Regions from separate parts of the Desulfocurvus vexinensis DSM 17965 genome, predicted to be linked through region 3. Evidence: predicted binding sites of a transcription regulator. Region 3 holds the regulator's gene; each other region holds the start of a gene.
What was found. The regulator sigma-54, encoded in region 3, starts transcription at its own class of promoters, with help from an activator protein. The targets are predictions, from matches to a motif close to CTGGCACGGNNNNTGCTT.
Positions count from the first base shown of each region.

Region 1: the regulator sigma-54 is predicted to act here: its motif matches at 4,610-4,627, upstream of flgB (flagellar basal body rod protein FlgB).
Region 2: the regulator sigma-54 is predicted to act here: its motif matches at 5,295-5,312, upstream of G495_RS0104145 (YeiH family protein).

Region 1 covers NZ_JAEX01000010.1:31,571-38,703, forward strand. The annotation lists gene G495_RS18405 (FliH/SctL family protein) at 1-672, opposite strand, end outside; gene fliG (flagellar motor switch protein FliG) at 659-1,657, opposite strand; gene fliF (flagellar basal-body MS-ring/collar protein FliF) at 1,657-3,273, opposite strand; gene fliE (flagellar hook-basal body complex protein FliE) at 3,316-3,654, opposite strand; gene flgC (flagellar basal body rod protein FlgC) at 3,676-4,113, opposite strand; gene flgB (flagellar basal body rod protein FlgB) at 4,114-4,524, opposite strand; gene G495_RS0108765 (tetratricopeptide repeat protein) at 5,035-5,598, shown strand; gene G495_RS0108770 (IMP cyclohydrolase) at 5,814-6,413, shown strand; gene tcmP (three-Cys-motif partner protein TcmP) at 6,522-7,133, shown strand, end outside.
Region 2 covers NZ_JAEX01000002.1:254,407-261,539, forward strand. The annotation lists gene bioA (adenosylmethionine--8-amino-7-oxononanoate transaminase) at 1-164, opposite strand, end outside; gene G495_RS0104120 (anthranilate synthase component II) at 328-864, shown strand; gene G495_RS0104125 (chorismate-binding protein) at 836-2,101, shown strand; gene G495_RS0104130 (aminotransferase class IV) at 2,098-2,886, shown strand; gene G495_RS17570 (hypothetical protein) at 3,055-3,321, opposite strand; gene G495_RS0104145 (YeiH family protein) at 3,414-5,159, opposite strand; gene G495_RS0104150 (carboxymuconolactone decarboxylase family protein) at 5,450-5,791, shown strand; gene G495_RS17575 (substrate-binding periplasmic protein) at 5,842-6,657, shown strand; gene G495_RS0104160 (50S ribosomal protein L11 methyltransferase) at 6,906-7,133, opposite strand, start outside.
Region 3 covers NZ_JAEX01000005.1:220,088-227,220, forward strand. The annotation lists gene lptC (LPS export ABC transporter periplasmic protein LptC) at 1-528, shown strand, start outside; gene G495_RS0106555 (LptA/OstA family protein) at 533-1,078, shown strand; gene lptB (LPS export ABC transporter ATP-binding protein) at 1,079-1,801, shown strand; gene rpoN (RNA polymerase factor sigma-54) at 2,005-3,459, shown strand; gene hpf (ribosome hibernation-promoting factor, HPF/YfiA family) at 3,568-4,107, shown strand; gene G495_RS0106575 (PTS sugar transporter subunit IIA) at 4,111-4,560, shown strand; gene rapZ (RNase adapter RapZ) at 4,574-5,461, shown strand; gene G495_RS0106585 (PTS sugar transporter subunit IIA) at 5,518-5,955, shown strand; gene G495_RS0106590 (PTS sugar transporter subunit IIB) at 5,958-6,428, shown strand; gene G495_RS0106595 (PTS sugar transporter subunit IIC) at 6,457-7,128, shown strand.

The DNA of each region.
Region 1 (7,133 bases), on a different contig from region 3:
GTCCACCATGCCCCGGTCGGATTCCAGGACCACCCCGCCCTGCTCCAGGGTCGCGTCGGGGCGCACGGCCCAGCGTTCCAGGCCCGGATGGCGGGCCTTGGCGCGCTCGAGCAGGTCCTGGGCCAGGGCCTGGTCCTGCGGGTGCACGCGCACGGTGAGCCCGCGGCGCGAGTCGATGGCGTCCAGGGCCTGGTCGAGCAGGGCGCCGAGAATTTCGCCGCGCCGCGCGTCCAGCTCCACGCGCAGCAGGCGGTGGACCACCAGGCGCAGCAGTTCCAGCACGTCCTGGCGGTACTGGGCCCACAGCTCGCGGCCCACGCCCTGCACGGCCTCCAGGGTCCGGGCCAGGGCGTCGGCCTGGGCTTGGGCGGCCTCTTCGGCCTGCTCCCGGGCCTGCTGGCGGCCTTCGGCCAGGCCCTCGGCCTGGGCCTGCCCGCGCAGGGTCCGGGCCTCGGCCACGGCGGCGGTGATGATCTCGCGGGCCGTGGCCTCGGCGCGCTCGCGCACCCGGCGGCGGTATTCCTCCACGTCCTTGTCCGTCCAGCCCTGGCGGCGCTCGCCTTGCAGCTCGGCCACGCTCATCTCGCCCAGGCCCTGGGCCTGGACACCGAGAATCACGCGGCCTGTGGCGCGCACGGGGCCCGTTTCCCGCTGGTCCCTAGACAAAGACATCCCCGCCTCCGCGTCCGATCATGATCCGGCCCTCGGCTTCCAGGCGGCGCACGATCTTGACGATATTCTGCTGGGCGGACTCCACCTCGGACAGCCGCACCGGGCCCATGATTTCCAGGTCCTCGCGGATCATGGCCGAGGCGCGCTCCGAGAGGTTCTTGAAGAACTTCTCCTGCAGGTCCTCGGTGCCGCCCTTGAGGGCCTTGGTCAGGTCCTCGTTGGAGACCTCCTTGAGCAGCTCGCGGATGGAGCGGTCGTCCAGGGCCTTGATGTCCTCGAACACGAACATGAGGTTGCGGATGTCCTCGGCCATCTGCGAGGATTCCTCCTCGATCTCGGAGAGGACCTCCTCCTCGGTGGCGCGGTCCACGGCGTTGAGGATCTCGGCCACGGCCTGCACGCCGCCGACCTTCTTGCCCTCCTTGCCGCCCATGGCGATGAGCTGGCTTTGCAGCACCTTGTCCACCTCCATGAGCATCTCCTCGGCCACGGCCTCCAGGCGCGCCAGGCGCATGAGGATCTCGGGGCGCACCCCGGCGGGCAGCTGCTGAAGCAGCTCGGCGGCCTGCTCGGGATGCAGGTGGCCCAGGATGAGCGCCAGGGTCTGCGGGTGCTCGTTGCGCAAAATCTGCGACAGGATGCGCGGGCTGACGTTCTCCAGCTCGCGGAAGGGCGCGGGCCCGGCGTCCAGGTCCAAAAGGTCCAGGATGTACTTGGCGGTCTCGGAGTCGAGGTTCTTCATGAGCAGCTTCTTGACCTGCTCGGGGCCGCCCATGAGCATCTCCGCATTGACCAGCAGCTGGTGGTGGAACTCGCGCAGCACCTCCTCCACCTGCTCCTTGGGGATGGTCTCCATTTCGACCATGGCCTTGGAGATCATGGCTATCTCGGAGCGCTCGAGGCGCTTGAACACGTCCGCGGTGAACTTCTCGCCCATGGCGAGCAGCAGAATCGCCGTCTTGTGCGGGCCTGCGAGGGGGGGCATTACGCTGTCGCCTCCTGCTTGAGCCAGGTCTTGATGATGGCCATGGCGCCGTCCATGTTCTGCTCACACAACTGCATGGCGTGGGCACGGATGTCGTCGATCTTGCGCAGGGCGTCCAGGGCGTCCTCTTCGTCGCCGTCGGTGATGGCGATGCGCCCCTGGCCCTCGGGCAGCCCGGCCAGGCCTTCCACGCCCTCGACCTCGGTCTTGGGCCGGATCAGGGCCATGACCACGGGCCGCACCACCAGCACCAGGAACAGGAAGATCAACAGCCCGTTGAGGAACGGCTTGCCCAGGCGGTGCACGTATTCCAGGATCAGCTCGCTCAGGTTGGGGGCGATCTCCTGGTCCGGCCCGCCAAAGGACATGCTGGTGACCTCAATGGAGTCGCCCCGCCGCTCGTCGAAGCCCACGGCGCCGGCCACAAGCTGCTGGATGCGCTGGAGTTCCTCGGCGCTGCGCGGGGTGAAGACCTGGGTGGCGTCGCCCTGCCCGTCCGCCGGTGCCTGCTCACTATACGTGCCATCGACGATGACCGCCACTGTCAGGCGGTCCAGTTCGCCCATGGGCACCACGATGTGCTTCTCGACCTTGTTGATTTCGTAGTTGAGCGTGCGCTGCTCGCGGGTGGAATCGAGCTGCGACAGGGCCCCGCCAGGGCCGTCGCCCCGGAAGTTGGGCTCGGGGGTGCCGCCCTCGATGTTGGCCTGGCTGGTCTGGGTCTCCTCGCTGCGCTGGTCCGAGCGGGCCACCTGGCTGTCGGGGTCGTACTCCTCGCTGCGGATGGTCTTCTGGCTGAAGTCCAGCTCGGCGTTGACCTTGGCGATGACGCGCCCCGGGCCGTAGAGCGGGGAGAGCATCTGCTCGATGCGCAGCTCCAGGTTCTGCTCCAGGGTCAGCTTCTTCTCCATCTGCGTGGTGCTCAGGCCGCCCTGCTCTTCCAGGGCCTTGGGCGAGTAGAGAATGCCGCCCCCGGTGTCGGCCACGGTGATGCTGTCGGGCGACATGCCTTCCACGGCCAGGGCCACCAGGTTGACGATACCCTTGATCTTGGTCGGGTCGAGCTTCTCGCCCTGCTTGAGCTTGAGCACCACCGAGGCCGAGGGCTTGGCCTGCTCCTCGATGAACAGGCTCTTGTGCGGGATGACCAGGTGCACCCGGGCGCGCTCCACCTGCGGGAACTCGGAAATGGTGCGCGCCAGCTCGCCTTGCAGGGCGCGCTGGTAGTTGATGTGCTGTACGAAGTCCGTCTGGCCGACCTTGACCTCGTCGAAAATCTCGAAGCCCAGGCCCTGGCCGTGCAGCTTGCCCTCGCCCGCGATCTTCAGGCGCAGGTCGTAGACCTTGTCGGCAGGCACGAGGATGGTCCCGCCGTTGTCTTCCAGGGTGTAGGGCACCTTCTCCTGCTGAAGCATGCCGACCACGGTGGCGGCGTCTTCGGGGAACAGGCGCGAATAGAGCACCTTCATGTCCGGCCTGTTCAGCCAGTAGATGAGCAGGAAGAACGTCAGGATCACGGCGGCGGACAGCCCGCCGATGAGAATGCGCTGGGAGACGTTGGTCTTGCCCCAAAAATTCCTGGCCTTGCCGAGGATGTCCGTCATGGCGGGCGACATGGTGCTCTCTCCGGGAGGTGCGGGGTGTTGGCGGCGTCAGTCCTAGAACTGCATCCGCGACAGTTCCTTGTAGGCTTCCAGGACCTTGTTGCGCACGGCCGAGGTCATGCGCATGGCCAGCCCGGCCTTTTGCAGGCTGATCATCAGCTCGTGGACGTTCTGGCGCTCGCCCGAGGCGAACTCCTCGACCATGGCCGACTTCTCGCTTTGCAGGTCGTTCACCTTGGCCAGGGACTCGCGCATGGTCTCGGTAAACGCGGCCTTCTGGCTTTTGCGGGCCTGGTCGGTAATGAAGGTCGCCTGCCCGGAGCCCGTGCGGCGCAGGCCGCCGGTCATCTGGGCGTTCTGGTAGGCGTTCATGGCGACGTTGCGGATGGCCATGGCGGTTCTCCTTGGGCGCGGCTAGCGCCCGATCTCCAGGGCCTTGTTCCACATGCTCTTCACGGACTGCATGGAACTGACGTTGGCCTCGTAGGAGCGGGTGGCGGTGAGCATGTTGGTCATCTCCTCCACCACGTTGATGTCGGGGTAGGTCACGTAGCCCTCCTGGTCCGCATCGGGGTGGCCGGGCTCGAAGACGCGCTTGCCGGGCCGCTCGTCGCGGGCGATGCCCAGCACGCGCACGCCCTTGAGCTCGCGGGTCTGGGCATCCTGCATGGCCTTGGCGAAGGGCGAGTCCACGTCGGTGGTCGCCTTGACCACGGTGCGCCGCCGGTAGGCGCCGCCCTCGGGGGTGCGCGTGGTCTTGGCGTTGGCCAGGTTCATGGAGATGATGTTCAGGTGCGTCCGCTCGGCGGACAGGCCCGATGCGCCGATGTCGAGTGCGGTCAGAAAGTCCATTTACTTGGCTCCTTCCGTGATCACGGTGGCCAGGCCCTCGAACTGCTTCTGCAGCGCGGTGCCCAGCGCGTTGTACATCAGGGTGTTCTTGGCCATCACCGCCATCTCCTTGTCCAGGTCCACGTTGTCTTCGCCGTGGATGATGCGGTGCTTGAAGCCCTTGACCAGGTCACCCTTGAAGCCCTCGGAGTCGAAGACCGTGGGCATGTGGTTTTCGTCGGTGCGGGTGATCTTGCCGCGCGCGTCGCGGTTCAGCGCGGCCTGGAGGTCGGCCTCGAACTCCAGGCGCCGGCTCTTGTAGTTGGGCGTCGTGATGTTCGCCAGGTTGCTCATGACGACATTTTGACGCTGAAGCCGCAGGTCCAGGACCTTGCCCGTCAGGTGGATATTGCTGTCGAATATGCCTTTCATGCCCGTCCTCCCTGGGTTTTGGGCCCCTGCCGCGCCGCCGGACGCCCCAGGGCGGGGCCGGGCCGGGCGGCTGGCACCTGCGGTTGAGCAACCCTTGTGCCAACCGGGCACTTTTTTCCGCACCCCGGCCCGGGTGCGCCCGGCATGGCCCGCCGCGCAAGGCAAACCGCCGCCGGGGGCCGGGCGCGCCGGGCCGCCCTCCGGCGCCGGGCCGGGTGTCGGCATTTTGCCCCGCCCGCCCCCGCTCCGCGCGGCCCGCCCAGGCCGGCGCCGCCCCGCCCGGGCAGGCCGGGCCACCCCTCGCGCGCGTTCCATGCAAAGGCGGCCCCGGAGCGCCCCGGAAGACCGCCCCGGTCGCACCCGGACGCACGTTCTGGCACGATGCTTGCTTGGCTGTGTGTGCCCGGAGGCGGGGAGCCTGCGGGCTGGGAATGCAACGTTGGCCCGGCCATTGCATGGGCATAGCCGCCGGCACGTTTTACCGGAATTTCCCACTGTGGAGGGGAAGTCATGAGCAACCATCTGGACTACGAAATCAACAAGGAACTCGGAGAGTGCTACCTCTTCATGGGTGACCTGGAGAAGGCCGAGCAGTACTACTCCAAGGCCGCCAGTTCCAACGGCGTGCACCCCGACCCCTACCTGGGGCTGGCGACCATCGCCGTGCAGAAGGGCGAGCTGGACAAGGCCCACGTGCTCTACTCCAAGGCCGCTTCCATCGAGCCGGGCGACAAGGCCCTGGCGGGCATGGCCCTGGTGGAGATGGAAACGGGCCGCCAGGACCGCGCCTTCGACAACTTTTCCAAGGCCCTGGACCTGAACCCCGAGAACATGGTGGCCATCTACATGCTGGTCCAGCTCGGGCACGTCCTTGGCCGCCTCGAAGAGGTCGTGCCGCACATGGAGGCCTACCTCGGCATCGACCCCCTGAAGCACGACGTGCGCTACTCCCTGGCGGGCTGCCTGGTCTGCCTGGACAGGCCCGCGCAGGCCGAGGAGCACCTCGTGCGCATCCTGGAGAACGACCCGGACCACGAATCCGCCCGCGAGCTCCTGGACCAGATCCGGTCATGACGCAGCGCGCCCGGACCGGACCAGGGCTCCCTCCCCCCGGGCCGGCTGCGCAGGCGATGACACGATAATCTCCCCTCCCCAGCCTGGTTCCCCAGCCCCGACGAGAGCTGCCGGGGCTGGGGCGCCAGGTCCCGCAGCGGAGGCCGGAGCGCGCATCCCGCCTTGCCAGGGCACGGCTTTTTTGGCACACATCGGCTGAAAAGAGAGGTGTGTGCATGGACCTGTTGCCCATCCGGCGCGCCATCCTGAGCGTGACCGACAAATCCGGACTCGTGGAATTCGCTTCGTTCCTCGCCCAGGGGGGCGTGGCGCTGTTCTCCACCGGCGGCACCCGCCGCAAGCTGCTGGACGCGGGCCTGAACGTGGCCTCCGTGTCCGAGGTCACGGGCTTTCCCGAGATCCTCGGGGGCCGCGTCAAGACCCTGCATCCGCACATCCACGCGGGCATCCTGGCCGACAAGGACGACCCCGAACACATGCAGACCCTGGCCGGGCTGCATCTGGCGCCCTTCGACCTGGTGTGCGTGAACCTCTACGACTTCGCCCACGCCGCCTCCAGGGGCCTGGGCCTCAAGGACGCCGTGGAGCAGATCGACATCGGCGGGCCGTGCATGCTGCGGGCCTCGGCCAAGAACTTCCACAGCGTGCTGGTGGTGCCCGGCGCGGAGCACTACGCGCGCGTGACGGACTCCCTGCGGGCCAACGCCATGGCCGCGCCGCTGCCTCTGCGCCGCGACCTGGCCTGCGAGACCTTCGCCCGGACCAGCGAATACGACGCCATGATCGCAGGCTACCTCGGCAGCCGCGACGCGTAAGCCCCCGTCAAACAACGGTGATCAAGGCAAGACGATATGTCTTGCCTTTTATTTTTTGGGTCTCTAGTCTCCTGTCAAGCCATACCCAACAGGAGAAGGACTCAAGAAATGCCCAAAACAGACCACCATGAGAAACCCTTTGACCATGCGACGCTTACCAAGCTACTCCTTTTCCAGGAATACTTGACCTCTTGGCTCCCCGTCTTCCTCAACCTGCAAGGCATTGATAATATTAATATATTTGATTTTTTCTGTGGACCAGGGACGGACCTAAATGGCCTCCCGGGAAGCCCGCTGAGGGCAATTCATGTCATCAACCAGTACTCACCCAAGATCAAACCCGGCACACAAATAGCGCTCTTCTTTTGCGACCAGGACGCCGAAAAAATCGCAGCGCTTGACTGCAAGTTATCCAACATAACTCGCCCGCGCAACCTCACTATAGATACACGCCAATGCAATTTTGAATTGTCATTTCAGCAGCTTTACGAAAAGATGCGCGCAAAAGGTGCTGCGAATTTCATTTTCCTTGATCCAACAGGGTGGGCGCTCACTCCGGAAACATTCAAAATGATCACTGATCTTGAAAGAACAGACTTCCTCCTCTTTACTCCTTCTCAATTTGCTGGAAGGTTTGGTGAAGAAGGATTTAGAAAATATCTTCCTGGGTTTGACAAAACAAACATAAAAGACACACTTGATATTCATAGGGCAATATGC
Region 2 (7,133 bases), on a different contig from region 3:
TGCAGCCGCAGACGCACCCCCGAGGCCGAGGCCACGGCGTGCACGGGCAGCGGGTCGGCCATGCTGGCGTAGGGGTGCCAGATGTGGGCGCGGTCGTAGGCGATGAGTTCGCGGTCGGTCATGGGCACGGGGGGCGGCGGGGAGCCGTCGGGGGAATGGGTCATGGGCGCTCCGTGCCCCGGTTGTTGCCCATGGGCGCCGGGTTGTCAATCGCCCGGCCCGCGCCGGGGCCGCGCCGCCCGGGGCCGGAATCGTTGACAACGCAACGGCCCTCGCGCACACTGCCTGCGGCCTGCGCCCTGCGGGCGACCTTCAGGCGGAACCCCCATGCGCATTCTGCTCATCGACAACGACGACAGCTTCACCCGCAACCTGGAACACCTGCTGGTGGCCGAAACCGGGGCGCGGGTGGTGGTGCTGCCGCGCGCCCGGCTGGGCGGGGTGCGCCCCGGGGGCTGGGATCTCGTGGTGCTCTCGCCCGGGCCGGGCAGCCCGCAGGACCATCCCGGCCACGGCCCGCTGCTGGACTCCGGCCTCCCGGTGCTGGGCATCTGCCTGGGCTTGCAGATCATCAACGCCCATCTGGGCGGCGCCACGGGGCGGCTGCCGGGCTGCGTCCACGGGCGCGCCGAGGCCATCGTCTTCGCCGGGCGGGAGCGCCTTGTGGCGCGCTACCACTCGCTGTACCTGGAGCGCGTGGCCGAGGGGCTCGAAGTCCTGGCCGTGAACCGTGACGGCGCGCCCATGGCTGCCCGTCACGTCTCCCGGCCCCTGATGGGCTACCAGTTTCACCCCGAATCCTTCCTGACCCCCGACGGGGGCTTCTTCATCCGCCATGCCCTGGAACACCTCGGGCTGTCTTGAGCCCGCCGCCTTCGCGGCGCTGGCCGGGACCCTGGCCAGCGAGGGCGGGGCGGACCTGTTCCTCTCCGGCCCTGGCTGCCCGGGGGCCACGCGCAGCATGATCGGCTTTGCCCCGCGCGCGGAGCTGGCGGCCCCTGCCGGAACCCCGGCGGGGGCCCTGGCGGATTTCTGCTTCGCCACGCCGGACCCGGCCCTGGGCTTTGTGGGCTACGGCCACGGCCTGGCCCTGCGCGGGGTGCCCTCGGCCCGGCCCGGGGCGCTGCCCGGGGTGCTGTTGCGCAAGTACGGCGCCTGGCTGGAATACGACGCCGCCAGCCGCCGGGCGAGCATCGGCGGGCCCGACGCCGCCGCCGTGCGCCGCCTGGAGCGCCTGGCCCAGGCCCCGCCCGCGCCGCGCCTCTTCACGCCCCCCGCGCCCGGGCCCGTGACCGCCAGCCTGTCGCGCGCGGAGTACGAGGCCGGGGTGGCCCGGGCCCTGGAGCACATCCGCGCCGGGGACGTGTACCAGCTCAACCTGTCCATCCGCTTCGGGCTCCACGCGCCGGACCTGGACGCGCCGGGGCTCTTCACTCACCTGTGGCGCACGCGCCCGGCGCCGTACTACGCCCTGCTGCGCCACGGGCCCTTCGAGATCGTCTCCACCTCGCCGGAACGCTTCCTGCGCGTGGTCGGGGGTGCGGTGCTCTCGCAGCCCATCAAGGGCACCCTGGCCCTGGACGGGGACCGCGCGGCCTGCGAGAGCCGCCTGGCGGCCTCGCCCAAGGAGGACGCCGAACTGTCCATGATCGTCGATCTGGTGCGCAACGACATGTCGGGCTCCTGCGAGTACGGCTCGGTGCGCGTGGGGCGGCACAAGGCCATCTTCGCCGTGGACGGGCTGTTGCAGATGTATTCCGAGGTCCACGGTCGGCTGCGCCCCGGGCGGACCTGTCTGGATCTGCTGCTGGAGGCCTTCCCCCCGGGCTCGGTCACCGGCTGCCCCAAGCGCCGCGCCCTGGAGATCATCGACGCCCTGGAGCCCCACGCCCGCGAGCTGTATTGCGGCTGCCTGCTGGTGGTGCGCGGCGAGGGCGACATGGATTCCTCGGTGGCCATCCGCACCGGCTGGAAGGACGCGCGCGACGGTGTGTTTTCCTTTTTCGCGGGCAGCGGCATCGTCGTGGATTCCGTGCCGGAAATGGAGTATGCCGAAACCATGGCCAAGGCGGAGAAGTTCCTGGCCCTGGGGGCGCGATGATCTTCTATCACGACGGGCAGATGCGCGAGGGTGGCCTGGCCCTGGACGTGGGCGCCGAGGCGCTGCGCTACGGGTTTGGCGTGTTCGAGACGCTGTACTGGAACGGGGCGGCGCCCTGCCGCCTGCGCGAGCACCTGGCCCGGGCCCACGCCAGCCTGGAGGCCCTGGGCGCGGGCTGCGAGCGCTGCGACATGGCGGCGGTGATCCCCGAGGTGGCGGCGCGCAGCGGGCTGTTGCACCGGCCCGGGCGGGTGAACCTGCTGTTCCCGGTGCAGGACGGCGTGGCCCGGCCCGTGGTCTGCGCCGCGCCCTACGAGCCCCTGGCGCCGGACCGTGCCCTGCGCCTGGCGCTGTCGCCGCGCCCGCTGCACAGCTGGCTGGGGGCGCACAAGACCATGAACCACCTCTTCTACCACCTGGAGCACCGGGCGGCCCTGGAGCGCGGCTTCGACGGCGCGGCCCTGGCCGCGCCGGACGGGCACCTGCTGGAAACGGCCACGGCGGCCCTGGTCCTGGCGGACCACGGGCGACTGGTGACCCCGGCCCCGCCCGGAGCGGGCGACGCGGCCCCGGGCATCCTGCCCAGCGTGGCCCTGGCCTGCGTGGCTGGGGCTCTGGGCGTCGAGGCGCGCCCGGTGCGCCTGGACGAGCTGGGGCGCTACGCCCACGCCTGGGCGCTCAATTCGCTCATGGGCATGCGCCCGGTGGCACGGCTGGGCGAGGTGCGCTTTGCGCCCGAGTTCGGCCCCTGCGCCGGGGCCGACGCGTTGATCCACGCCCGCTGAAGCGGCGCGGGCCGCCGCGGGGCCCGGGCAAGGCGAAGCCCGGCATGGGGGGCCATGCCGGGCTTCTTCTTTGCTGTGCCCCGGGCGCCGGGCGGGCCGGTGACGGGAGGCCGCTGGCGCGGGAGGGTGGAGGTTTCGCGCTGCGCGGCGCCCCGGGCGCCTGGAAAGCTAGTCCACGCCCTGGGCGGGGCCGGGGCCGTGGGGCAGGAAGGCCACGGTGTTGCGGGCGTTGTGGTTGGCCACGGCGCAGGCTTCCACGTCGGTGTAGTAGAACTTGCCGGTGTTGATGCCCGACTCGTCGATGAAGCGCGCCATCTGGGCCATGGTCTGGTTGTGCTCCACGAAGGCGGGCGCGGCCACGAAGCAGACCGCCCAGGTGGCGGCCAGGGCCAGGACGAAGCTCGTCCAGCGGCGCAGGGTGCTTTTTTCTTCCATGTTCGGGCTCCGCTGCCCGGCCCGGGGGCCGGGGGTTGCGCCCGGCAGGTGGCCGCAGCCACCCGCCGGGCGGGGATGAGGCGAGGTGAGGCCTAGATCTGCGCGGTGATCTCGGGGAACACCTTGTAGAACATGATGTAGGCCATGAGCAGGGTCAGGATCAGGTTGAAGGTCTGGCCGCACACGTACAGGATGAGCGGCTTGCCGCCCTTGAAGTAGTGGCGCAGCTCACGGAAGTTGGTGGCCAGGCCGATGGCGGCGAAGGACAGACAGAAGAACCAGCCGCGGAAGGAGCCGGTGAAGACGCGCAGGATACCCTGGTCGATCACCGTGAACCCGGCGTCCTCGCCCATGGAGGCGTAGATCCAGGAGAAGGCGATGGAGGCGGCCAGGAAGCCCAGCACGAACTTGGGGAAGCGGTTCCAGATTTCGCCCACGCCCACGGTGCGGCCACCCTCGCATTCCACGCGGGTGCACCAGTACACGGCCACGCCGAAGGCGGTGACGCCGATGAGCACGTTCTGGATCATCTTGATGGTTGCGGCAACGTACAGGGCCTTCTCGGAGAGGAAGGCGCCCGCAGCGGCCACGGCGCCGGTGGCGTCGATGGTGCCGCCCATCCAGGCGCCGCCCAGGATGTAGGGCATGCCCGTGGCCTTGATGAACATGGGCATGACGATCATCATGATGGCCGTGAAGACCAGCGACAGGCCGATGGCCATGGTCAGCTCTTCCTTCTTGGCCCGGCAGGCGGCGGCGGTGGCGATGGCCGCCGAGGTGCCGCACACGGACATGTCGGCGGAGATGACGATGTTCAGGGTCTTGGAGGGGATCTTCAGCACCTTCTGGCCGAAGATGAAGGTGCAGATGAGCACGATGGGCGTGACCACCCAGGCCACGAAGATGCCCGGCACGCCGATGGCGATGATCTTGTTGAAGAGCACCTCGGCGCCCAGCAGCACCAGGCCGGTCTTGATGAAGAACTCCACCTCGAGGGCGGGCTTGACCCACTTGGGGGTGCCGATGGTGTTGGCGATGAGCATGCCGATGAAGATGGCCCACACCGCATCGCCCACGCCGTAGTGCTTCATGGTGGACTGCTCACCCAGCAGGAAGGCCAGGGTCGCCAGGGCGAAGACCACGACGAAACCCTTGAGGAAGCCCACGGTGTCCTTGCCCATGGCCTTGATGCCAATGGAGAAGAACAGGCCCAGGCCGACCATCAGCGCCAGCAGGCTGGGGATCATGTTGTAGGCCTTGCCCTCGGTCTTGGACTTGGCCTTGCCCTCGGCGTTGCGCGCCTTGCGCCAGGCGTCGATCTTTTCCTCGGCGGCCAGATTCAGGGCCTCGTCCTGGAAGCCGGCGCCGGCGGCCAGGGATTCGGCGGCCAGGGCCGCCTCCAGGGCGGCGGCGGCCTTCTGCTTGGCCTCCTCGTACTTGGGCATGGCCTTGGCGTTCTTGGCGTCGGCCTGCGCCTGGGTGAGCATCACGGAATCCAGGGGATTGTCGGACCAGCCCTTGGGCTTGGTCAGCCACTTGGAGAGAGCCTTGGCGTAGGGCTCGCCGCTGGCCTTGATCTTCTCCTTGGCGTCCTGGGCTTGGTACCAGGTCACGGTCTTGATGGGCGCGCGCTCGGCCTCGGCCTGCATGATGGCGTTGGACTTGTCGAAGACCTCGCCCATGCCCGCGGGCGGGCGGGGCAGGAAGATCATGCAACCGACGATGAGCAGCAGGGCGCCGAGCCAGATGGCCCAGTAGTCTTCCTTGGTCCACAGGTCGGACCAGGAAGCCTTGGCGTTGTCGACGACAACGTTGGCCTTTGCGGTGTTTTCAGCCATGTGCGGATTCCTCCTCGGTATGTGCAAACGGTGTTGAGGGTGCGGTCGCGTTCCGCAAGCGGCAGCGCCTCCGACGCGGGTGCCCGAGGGTTCGGGGGCGGCGCCGATTGCTGAACGCGCGTGTTGATGGGCCCTAGGCAAGGTTTGTGCCAGTTGGGGCAAGCGCATATCGCCCTGGTATTGCAGGATATATCTTGCGCCCCGGACCGGGCTGGTGCAAACTCGCGGTGCGTCGGTGCAAACCCGGGTTTGCACCCAGGCGCGGCAACCGCACCCCGGGAGGGCTGACCATGGGCAAGCTGGAAGAGATGAACAGGCGGCGCAAGCTGGCGCACACCCGGCTGGTGGGCACGGGTTCCAAGGTCTATGCGGCGTTCCTGGAGATGGAACGCGCGGCCTATGCCGACGGCGCCCTGCCGCGCAAGGCCAAGGAGCTGGTGGCCGTGGGCATTTCGGTGGTCATCGACTGCGAGTCGTGCATGCAGTGGCATATCGGCCAAGCCGCCGAGGCGGGCGCAACGCGCGAGGAGGTGCTCGAGGCCGTGGAGGTGGGCATCGAGATGGGCGGCGGCCCGGCCACGGTGTCGGCGCGCTTCGCGCTGGAGGTCATGGACGCCGTGTTCGGGGCCTGATGGCCCGCCGGGGCGTTTGACGCCGGGCGCCCGATGGGGCATGGAAGGGCATGATGGACTTTTCGACCCTTTCGACCCTTTCGGCCCGTGGGGCGGCGCGCCTGCTGACGGCCCTGGCCTGCGCCGCGCTGCTGTGGGCGGCGTGGTGCCTCCCGGCGTTGGCAGGCCCCGGGGGCGTGCTGGTGGTGGCCCGGGGGGACATCCCGTCCCCGCCCCTGGAATACGAGCAGGACGGCGAGGTCCTGGGCCTGCACGCGGATCTGCTGCGCGGTGCGGCGGCCCGCCTGGGCATGACCGTGGAATTCCATAGCGTGCCCTGGGTCCGGGCGCTGCACCTGGCGCGCGTGGGTCAGGTGGACGCCGTGAGCTTCGTGACCCGGACCCCGGAGCGCGAGGCGGACATGCTGTTTCTGGAGGGCAACGTGCTGCATGTCGCGCGCAGCGTGCTGGTCGCCCTGCGCGGGAGCGCCGCAGCGCGGCGCTGGACGGGCGATCTGGCGGCCCTGGCCGGGCTGCGGGTGGGGCTGGTGCGCGAGGTCGCCTTCGGCGGGCCCATCGACACGGCCCCGGACCTGCGGCGGGTGGAGGTGGAAAGCACGCAGACGCTGCCCGGGCTGCTGCTGCGCGGGAGGGTGGATCTGGCCCTGGTGAAGGAGCGGAGCTTTTTGGGCCATTTCCAGGGCGACCCGGTCCTGGAGCGGCTGGTCGTTCTTGAGCCGCCGGTGTCGCAGGAGCCGCAGTATCTGGCCTTTTCCATCGCCGCCGCCCGGGGCGGCGACCTGCCCCTGCGCTTTGCCGCCGCCTTGGCGGCGTTTCGCGCCTCGCCCCAAGGCCGGGCCCTGGCAGCCAGGGCCTTGGTGCCCTAGCGGAGCGTCCTGCACCGGCTCCCGGCGGCATTGCCGCAGAACATCCGCGCTTCGCGTTCGGCATGGACGCAGCAAATGCGGAGGTCTTCCGTGCCGTCAGCCGCCCCAGTGCCGGGCGGCCTGCGCACAGGCGCTGCAACGGCCCTCCGGGCGCCGGCGGGGCCGCTTTCCGGCGCATTGCAACGGCCAACGCCGCAGGCTGCCCGGAAACGGGCCCGGCCTGCGGCGTTCGGCGTTGCGGCGCTCCGTCAGTCCACCCGCTCCCAGACCAGGGCCGTCCATTCGGCGCTGTGCTCGCGGCGCGGCGCGGGCAGGCCCAGGGCCATGTAGGCCTCGGCCACGGCGTCGGCCTGCTCGGTGAGGATGCCCGAGAGCACCAGGCAGCCCCCCGGGGCCACCCGGGCGCGCAGCTCCGGGGCCATGGTCTTGAGGGGCCCGGCCAGGATGTTGGCCAGCACGAGGCGGAAGGTGCGCCC
Region 3 (7,133 bases):
GTCGCGGCGGTGGCGGGCTGGTCGGCCTATCAGGCCCGGCAGGCCTTGCAGCGCGCCGCCGAGCTGCTGGACGACGTGGACGTGGACGTGTCGCTGCGCGGGGTGGAGCTCTCGCGCGGGGCCGACGGGCGCACGGAATGGCGCCTGAAGGCCGATGGCGCGCACTACGCCCAGGACACGGGCGTCGTGGCGGTGGACAATCCGCGCATCGTCTACTACCTCAATGACGGCACGGGCGAGGTCGCGGTCAACGCCACCAGCGGCGAGGTGAACCAGGCCTCGGGCGACGCCAGCCTGTGGCCGGATGTGGACATCGTTTCCGGCCCCAACCGGGCCCGGGCCGAGCGGCTGGACTACAGCAGCGCCGAGCGTCGGCTCGTGCTTACGGGCACTGTGCGCCTGTCGCGCCCCGACATGACCCTGGACGCGCCCCGGGTCGTGATGGACCTGGACACCAACGACATCCAGGCCGACGGCGGGATAGAAAGCGTGCTCACCGGCACCCTCGCCCCCGGCCCAAAGGAGTGATTCCGTGCAGCGAACCGCGAGAGCTTTTTGCGCCCTGTGCCTGCTGGCGCTGACCCTGTGCCTGGCCTGCGGCCCCGTCCTGGCGGCGGACAAGGGCAAGGCCAAGGGCGACCAGGTGCCGACCCGCATCACCTCCGAGAAGGTGCGCTACGAGCAGGGCGACCGGGTGGTGATCTTCGAGGGCCAGGTTTTCGTGCAGCGCCCGGACATGACCATCCGCTCGCGCAAGCTGACGGTGCACATGGCCAAGGGCTCCGCCGCCAAGGCCGCCCCCGGCCAGCCCGCCGGGCCCGGCGAGGTGGAGCGCATCGTGGCCGAGGGCGACGTGCAGCTTGAGCGCGAAGGCCGCCAGGGCACCTGCGCCACAGCCACCTACCACGTGCAGACCGGGGTGCTGGTCATGGAGGGCGAGCCCCGGCTCACCGACGGCGACAACCACATCACCGGGCGCATCATCCGCCTGTATCTCAAGGACAACCGCAGCGAGGTCGAGGGCGGCCCGGGCAAGCAGGTGGAGGCCATCTTCATGACCCCGCCGGAGGCCCAGTAGATGGCTCTGCTGGCGGCCAGCGGCCTGTGCAAGCGCTACGGCCAGCGCGAGGTGGTGCACGACATCGCCCTGGACGTGGCCCAGGGCGAGGTGGTCGGGCTGCTCGGGCCCAACGGCGCGGGCAAGACGACGACCTTCTACATGCTGGTCGGGCTCATCAAGCCCAACGGCGGCGAGGTCAGCCTGGACGGCGCCCAGCTCGCGGGGCTGCCCCTGCACGAGCGCGCGCGCCTGGGCCTGTCGTACCTGCCGCAGGAAAGCTCGGTGTTCCGCAAGCTTACCGTGCGCGAAAACCTGGAAATCATCCTGGAAAACACGAAGCTCTCGCACCGCGAGCAGAAGGCCAAGGCCGACGCCCTGCTGCACGAGCTGGGCATCGCCAAACTGTCCGCGCAAAAGGCCATGCACCTGTCCGGCGGCGAGCGCCGCCGTCTGGAGATCGCCCGGGCGCTGATCCTCGACCCCAAGTTCATGCTGCTCGACGAGCCCTTCGCGGGCATCGACCCCATCGCCGTGGACGATATCCAGGGCATCGTGCGCGGGCTGCGGGACCGCGGCATCGGGGTGCTCATTTCCGACCATAACGTGCGGGAAACACTGCGCATCTGCGACCGGGCCTATCTGGTCTACGAGGGCCGGGTCATCCTTTCGGGCACGCCCGTGGAGATTTGCGAGAACCCCCAGGCCCGCCAGGTCTACCTGGGCGAGGCCTTCAGCCTCTAATCTTGCGCAGTTCCTGCGCTTCCTTGCCTATACAAAATCCTTGCCATTTGAGTTGCAAGGCCTGTGCGTCTGTGGCATGGTCTGGCCGTGTCGCGCAAGGCAGGCCCCGCCGGACGGGGGCTTTTGGCCGCTCCGGCGGATAAGGCGCCCCTGCGGGCGCCCCGGGGCCCGGCACATCCAGCACCTGAACACGACGGGCAACGATGGGACTTGAACTCAGACAGCAGATGAAGCTTTCGCAGCAGCTGGTGATGACGCCCCAGCTGCAGCAGGCCATCAAGCTGCTTCAGCTTTCCCGCCTCGAACTGCTGGACGTGGTCCAGCAGGAGCTGCTCGAAAATCCCCTGCTGGATGAAAAGGCCGAGGAAGCCTTCGAGGACACCGCCGAGCGCGACGGCAAGGACGCCTTCGAGGCCGCCGCCGAGCCCGAGCGCCCGGCCCAGGGCGACGAGGCCGTGGAGCGCGATATTGCGCGCGATGCGGACTGGGAGAACTACCTGGGCGAGTTTTCCAGCTCGTCGCGCCAGGCGCTGATGCGCGAGTCCGAGGTGCCCGAGGAGGGCATGGCCTACGACGCCCGCCTGTCGGTGAAGCCCTCGCTGGAAAGCCACCTGGAGTGGCAGATCCGCCTGTCGGATTTCAGCCCCCGGGACGTGGCCATCAGCGAGGTGGTCATCGGCAACCTGGACTCGCACGGCTACCTGCAGGCCAGCAGCGAGGAGATCGCCGCCATGGCCGGGGCCAGCACGGCCCAGGTGGAGGCCGTGGTGCGGCGCATCCAGCGGCTGGACCCGGTGGGCGTTGCCGCGCGCGACCCGCGCGAATGCCTGCTGGTGCAGATCGAAGTCCTGGGCTACGACGACCCCATTCTCATCGAGCTGGTCAGCGAACACCTGGAAGACCTGGAGAAGGGCCGCTTCAAGCCCGTGGCCCGCAAGTTCCGCCTGACCATGGACCAGCTCAAGGAATACCTCGACCTGCTCCAGACCCTGGACCCCATGCCCGGCTCCAGCTACGGCGGCGGGGAGCCGCAGTACGTCAGCCCCGACGTGTACGTCTACGAGTACGACGGCGATTTCGTCATCGTGCTCAACGAGGAGGGCCTGCCCCGGCTCCAGCTCAATTCCTTCTACATGGACGGGCTGTTGGCCAAGAACTCCAAGGACAAGGAGTACGTGCAGGAGAAGATGCGCTCGGCGGTGTGGCTGATGAAGAGCCTGTTCCAGCGCCAGCGCACGCTCTACAAGGTGGTGGAGAGCATCGTGCGCTTCCAGGACGGCTTCTTCCGCCGCGGGGTCACGGCCCTCAAGCCGCTGATTCTCAAGGACATCGCCGACGACATCGAGATGCACGAGTCCACCATCAGCCGCATCACCACCAGCAAGTATGTGGCCACGCCCCACGGCGTGTTCGAGCTGAAGTTCTTCTTCAACAGCGCCCTGGAAATGGACGACGGCTCCCAGGTGGGCTCGGAGTCGGTCAAGGCGCTCATCAAGCAGCTCATCAGTGGCGAGGACCCGCGCCACCCCCTGTCCGACGAAAAGATCGCCGACCACCTGAAGGACACCCTCAAGGTCAACATCGCCCGGCGCACGGTGGCCAAATACCGCACGGCCCTGGGCGTCCGCTCCTCCTCCAAGCGCAAGCAGGTTTTTTGATCCCGCGCCGACTAGCCCTTTATTTCGGCCCGGTTTCGCTCTACACTGGAATTGGCGGAAACCCGCCCGACCAGTGCCGTTGTGTCACCCAAGACAGGAGGACAGCCCATGCAGATCAATTTCAACTTCAAGAACTTCGAACCCTCCGACCACCTCAGGAAGTACGCCACCGCGCGGTTCGAGAAGTTGATCAAGTACGCTGGCACCGACAACGCCGAACTGCAAATCAACCTGTCCGTGGAGAAGTTCCGCCAGAAGGCGGACGTGGTGCTCACCTGGGACGACAACAACCTCTCGGCCTTCGAGGAGTCCGAGGACATGTACAGCACCATCGACCTGGTGCTGGACAAGATGGACGCCCAGGTGCGCAAGATCCGCGAGAAGGCCAAGGACAAGCGCCGCCAGCGCGGCACCGTGCGCATGGACGTGGTGTCCTTCTCCGAGCCTGCGGGCGGCGGCGAGCGCGTGCCGACCATCACCGAGACCGACGCCTATGAGCCCAAGCCCATGTCCGTCGAGGAGGCGGCCATGCAGCTGGAGAGCCTGGGCTACGAGTTCCTGGTCTTCCAGAACGCGCAGACCGAGCGCATCAACGTCATCTATCTCCGCTCGAACGGGGATTTCGGCCTCATCGACCCGGGGATGTAACGCATGATCATTGGCGAGCTGTTGGAAAAGGAGCTGGTGTTGCCGGACCTTGCGGCCAGGACCAAGAACGCGGTCCTGGCCGAGTTGGTGGCCGTGGCCGGGGACCATGTCCCCGGCCTGGACGCCGGCGCGGCCCTCAAGGTGCTCAAGGAGCGCGAGAAGCTCGGCACCACCGGCATCGGGGACGGCGTCGCCATTCCCCACGGCAAGATGGACAGCATCGAGAGGATTGTCCTCGTGGTGGGGCGTAGCGCGCAGGGCGTGGAGTTCGACGCGCTGGACCACAAGCCCTGCACCATCTTCTTCCTTGTCCTGGCGCCCGAGCAGGTCGTCGGCCAGCACCTGCGGGTGCTGGCCGGCGTCTCGCGCCTGCTCAAGGACGACGCCTTCCGCAAGTCGTTCCTGGCTGCGGACGGGGCGGACGGCCTGTGGCGGCTGCTCCAGGGCGCGTAGGCGGAGGCGGGTCATGACCCAGGCGGCAGACGGCCACATCCCGGTGGTCATCCTCACCGGGCTGTCCGGTGCGGGCAAATCCACGGCCCTCAAGGTCTTCGAGGACCTGGGCTTCTTGTCCGTGGACGGCATGCCTCCGGGGCTCATCCCCGCCGTGGTGCGCCTGTTCGACACCCAGGCCGAGCTGCACCACCGGGGCCTGACCCTGGGCATCGACGTGCGCCAGTCGGACTTCCTGGCCCAGTGGGACGAGACGCTCGCGCAGTGCGCGACCCTGGGCATCCGTCCGCGCATCGTGTTCGTGGAGTGCTCGCGCGCGGTGCTGCTGCGGCGCTACGCCGCCACCCGCCGCCCCCACCCCCTGGAGGGCGCCCTGTCCCTGGACGCGGCGGTGGACCGCGAGCGGGCCATGCTGGCCCCGGTGCGCGAGCAGGCCGAGCTGGTGCTCGACACCACGGGCTATTCCATCCACGACCTGCGCCGCACCCTCCAGGAGAAGTGGAACTTCCTGCGCGACAAGCGCTGGGGGCTGCGGCTGTACATCCTGTCCTTCGGCTTCAAGCACGGCGTGCCCACCGACGCCGACCTGGTTTTCGACCTGCGCTTTCTGCCCAATCCGCATTTCGAGGAGGCGCTCCAGCCGCTGTCGGGCAAGGACGAGCCCGTGGCCCGCTTCGTGCTTGGCCGCGAGCCTGGCGACGAGTTCCTGCGTCGCCAGATCGACTACCTGAACTTCCTGTTGCCCCTGTACGCCCGCGAGGGCCGCTACCGCCTGACCATCGCCTTCGGCTGCACCGGCGGGCGGCACCGTTCCGTGGCTGTGGCCGAAGCAGTCTTTGACTCCTTGCGCAACTCGGATTATGCAGTCTTTCTCGAACACCGGCATATCGACCTGAAATGACGGCGGCGGGCAGGCGGGCGCAGGCCCCGGCCCGCGCCGCAAGCACAACCGAGCCGATGACCAAGGAAAAAAAGCCCAAGGGCGACGTAGGCGTTGTTGTCGTCACCCATACCGACTACGGCACCCGGCTCATCGCCGCCGCCGGGATGATCCTCGGCGCGCAGCACGCCTGCGTCGCCGTCAGCGTGGACACCAACGTGGCCATGGACGCGACCATGGACGCCCTGCGCCAGGCCGTGGCCGATGTGGACTGCGGCTCGGGCGTGTTGCTGCTCACGGACATGTTCGGCGGCACGCCTACCAATCTGAGCCTGTCGCTGCTGGGCACGGGCAAGCTCGAAGTCATCACCGGGGTCAACCTGCCCATGCTGCTCAAGGTGCTGGGCATGCGTTCGCTGCCCCTGTCGCGCCTGGCCGACGAGGCCAAGGCCGCAGGCATCCAGGGCATCGTCGTGGCGGGCGAGGTGCTGCGCCAGAAGGTGGCGGGGAGCTGACCGTGTTCTGGGTGCGCGTGGACAATCGCCTGATCCATGGGCAGATCATCGAAACCTGGCTGCCCTTCACCCGCTCGCGGATGATCGTGGTGGCCAACGACGAACTCAGCGCCGACCCCCTGCGCCAGGAGATCATGGGCCTGGCCATTCCCAGCCACGTGGACAAGTTCTTCGTCGCCGTGGAGGGCCTGCACGGCTTCCTGTCCGGCGTCTTCCAGGACTGCGGCGAGCCTGACGTGCTGATCCTGTTCGCCTCGTGCCAGGACGCCCGCCGGGCCCACGAGCACGGGCTGTCCTTCAGCAGCCTGAACCTGGGCAACATGCACTACGGCCCGGGCAAGGAGCAGATCTGCGCCCATGTGGCCCTGGGCGGGCAGGACAAGGTCTGCCTGCGCTATTTCGCGGCCCAGGGCGTGACCCTGGACTTCCGCTGCGTGCCGAGCGAGCCGGTGCAGGTGGGTCGGCTGTGGTAGCCTCGGCCACCCTGGGCGCCCTGGCGGGCTGGACGCTGCTGGCGAGTTTTTTTTTGCCGTCTTTTCGTCGCTGCGCTTCTCGCTGAACCTGGGCATCCTCGAACGCCCGCTGGTGCAGGGGCTGCTGTGGGGCCTGCTCACGGGTGACGTGACCCAGGCCGTGTCCGTGGCCCTGGTCTTCGAGCTGCTCTGGCTCGACCTCATCCCCGCCGGAACCTTCATCCCGCCCAACCCCGCAGCGGGCAACCTCGCGGCCCTGGCGCTCATGTCGGCCTTCGGCCTGTCGGGCGCCTCGGGGGCCGTGTTCCCCATCCTCATCGGCCTGCCCCTGTCCTGGATGGCCGCAGGGCTGGAGCGGGTGCACCGCGCCCACCAGAACGCGGCCTTCGACACCCTCCAGCACTGGCTTGCGCCGGAGCGCCAGGGCGCCTACAACCCGGGCCTTTTGGTGCGCCGGGCCCTGACGCGCTCGGCCCTGGCCCATTTCCTGTTCTTCCTCGCCGCCCTGGGCGGAGCCATGGCCCTGGCGGGCGTCCTGCTGGGCCAGGGGCTGATGCGCCCGGCGCCGGGGCTGTTCTCCTGGGGCCAGCTCTGGCTGGGGGCCAGCGTGGGCGGGCTGCTGTCCCTGCGCGTGCCGCGGGCCTACGCGGTCATGGCCCTGTGCGCCCTGGTCGTGGCCGTGGCCGGGTTCCTGGGCTAGGCGCG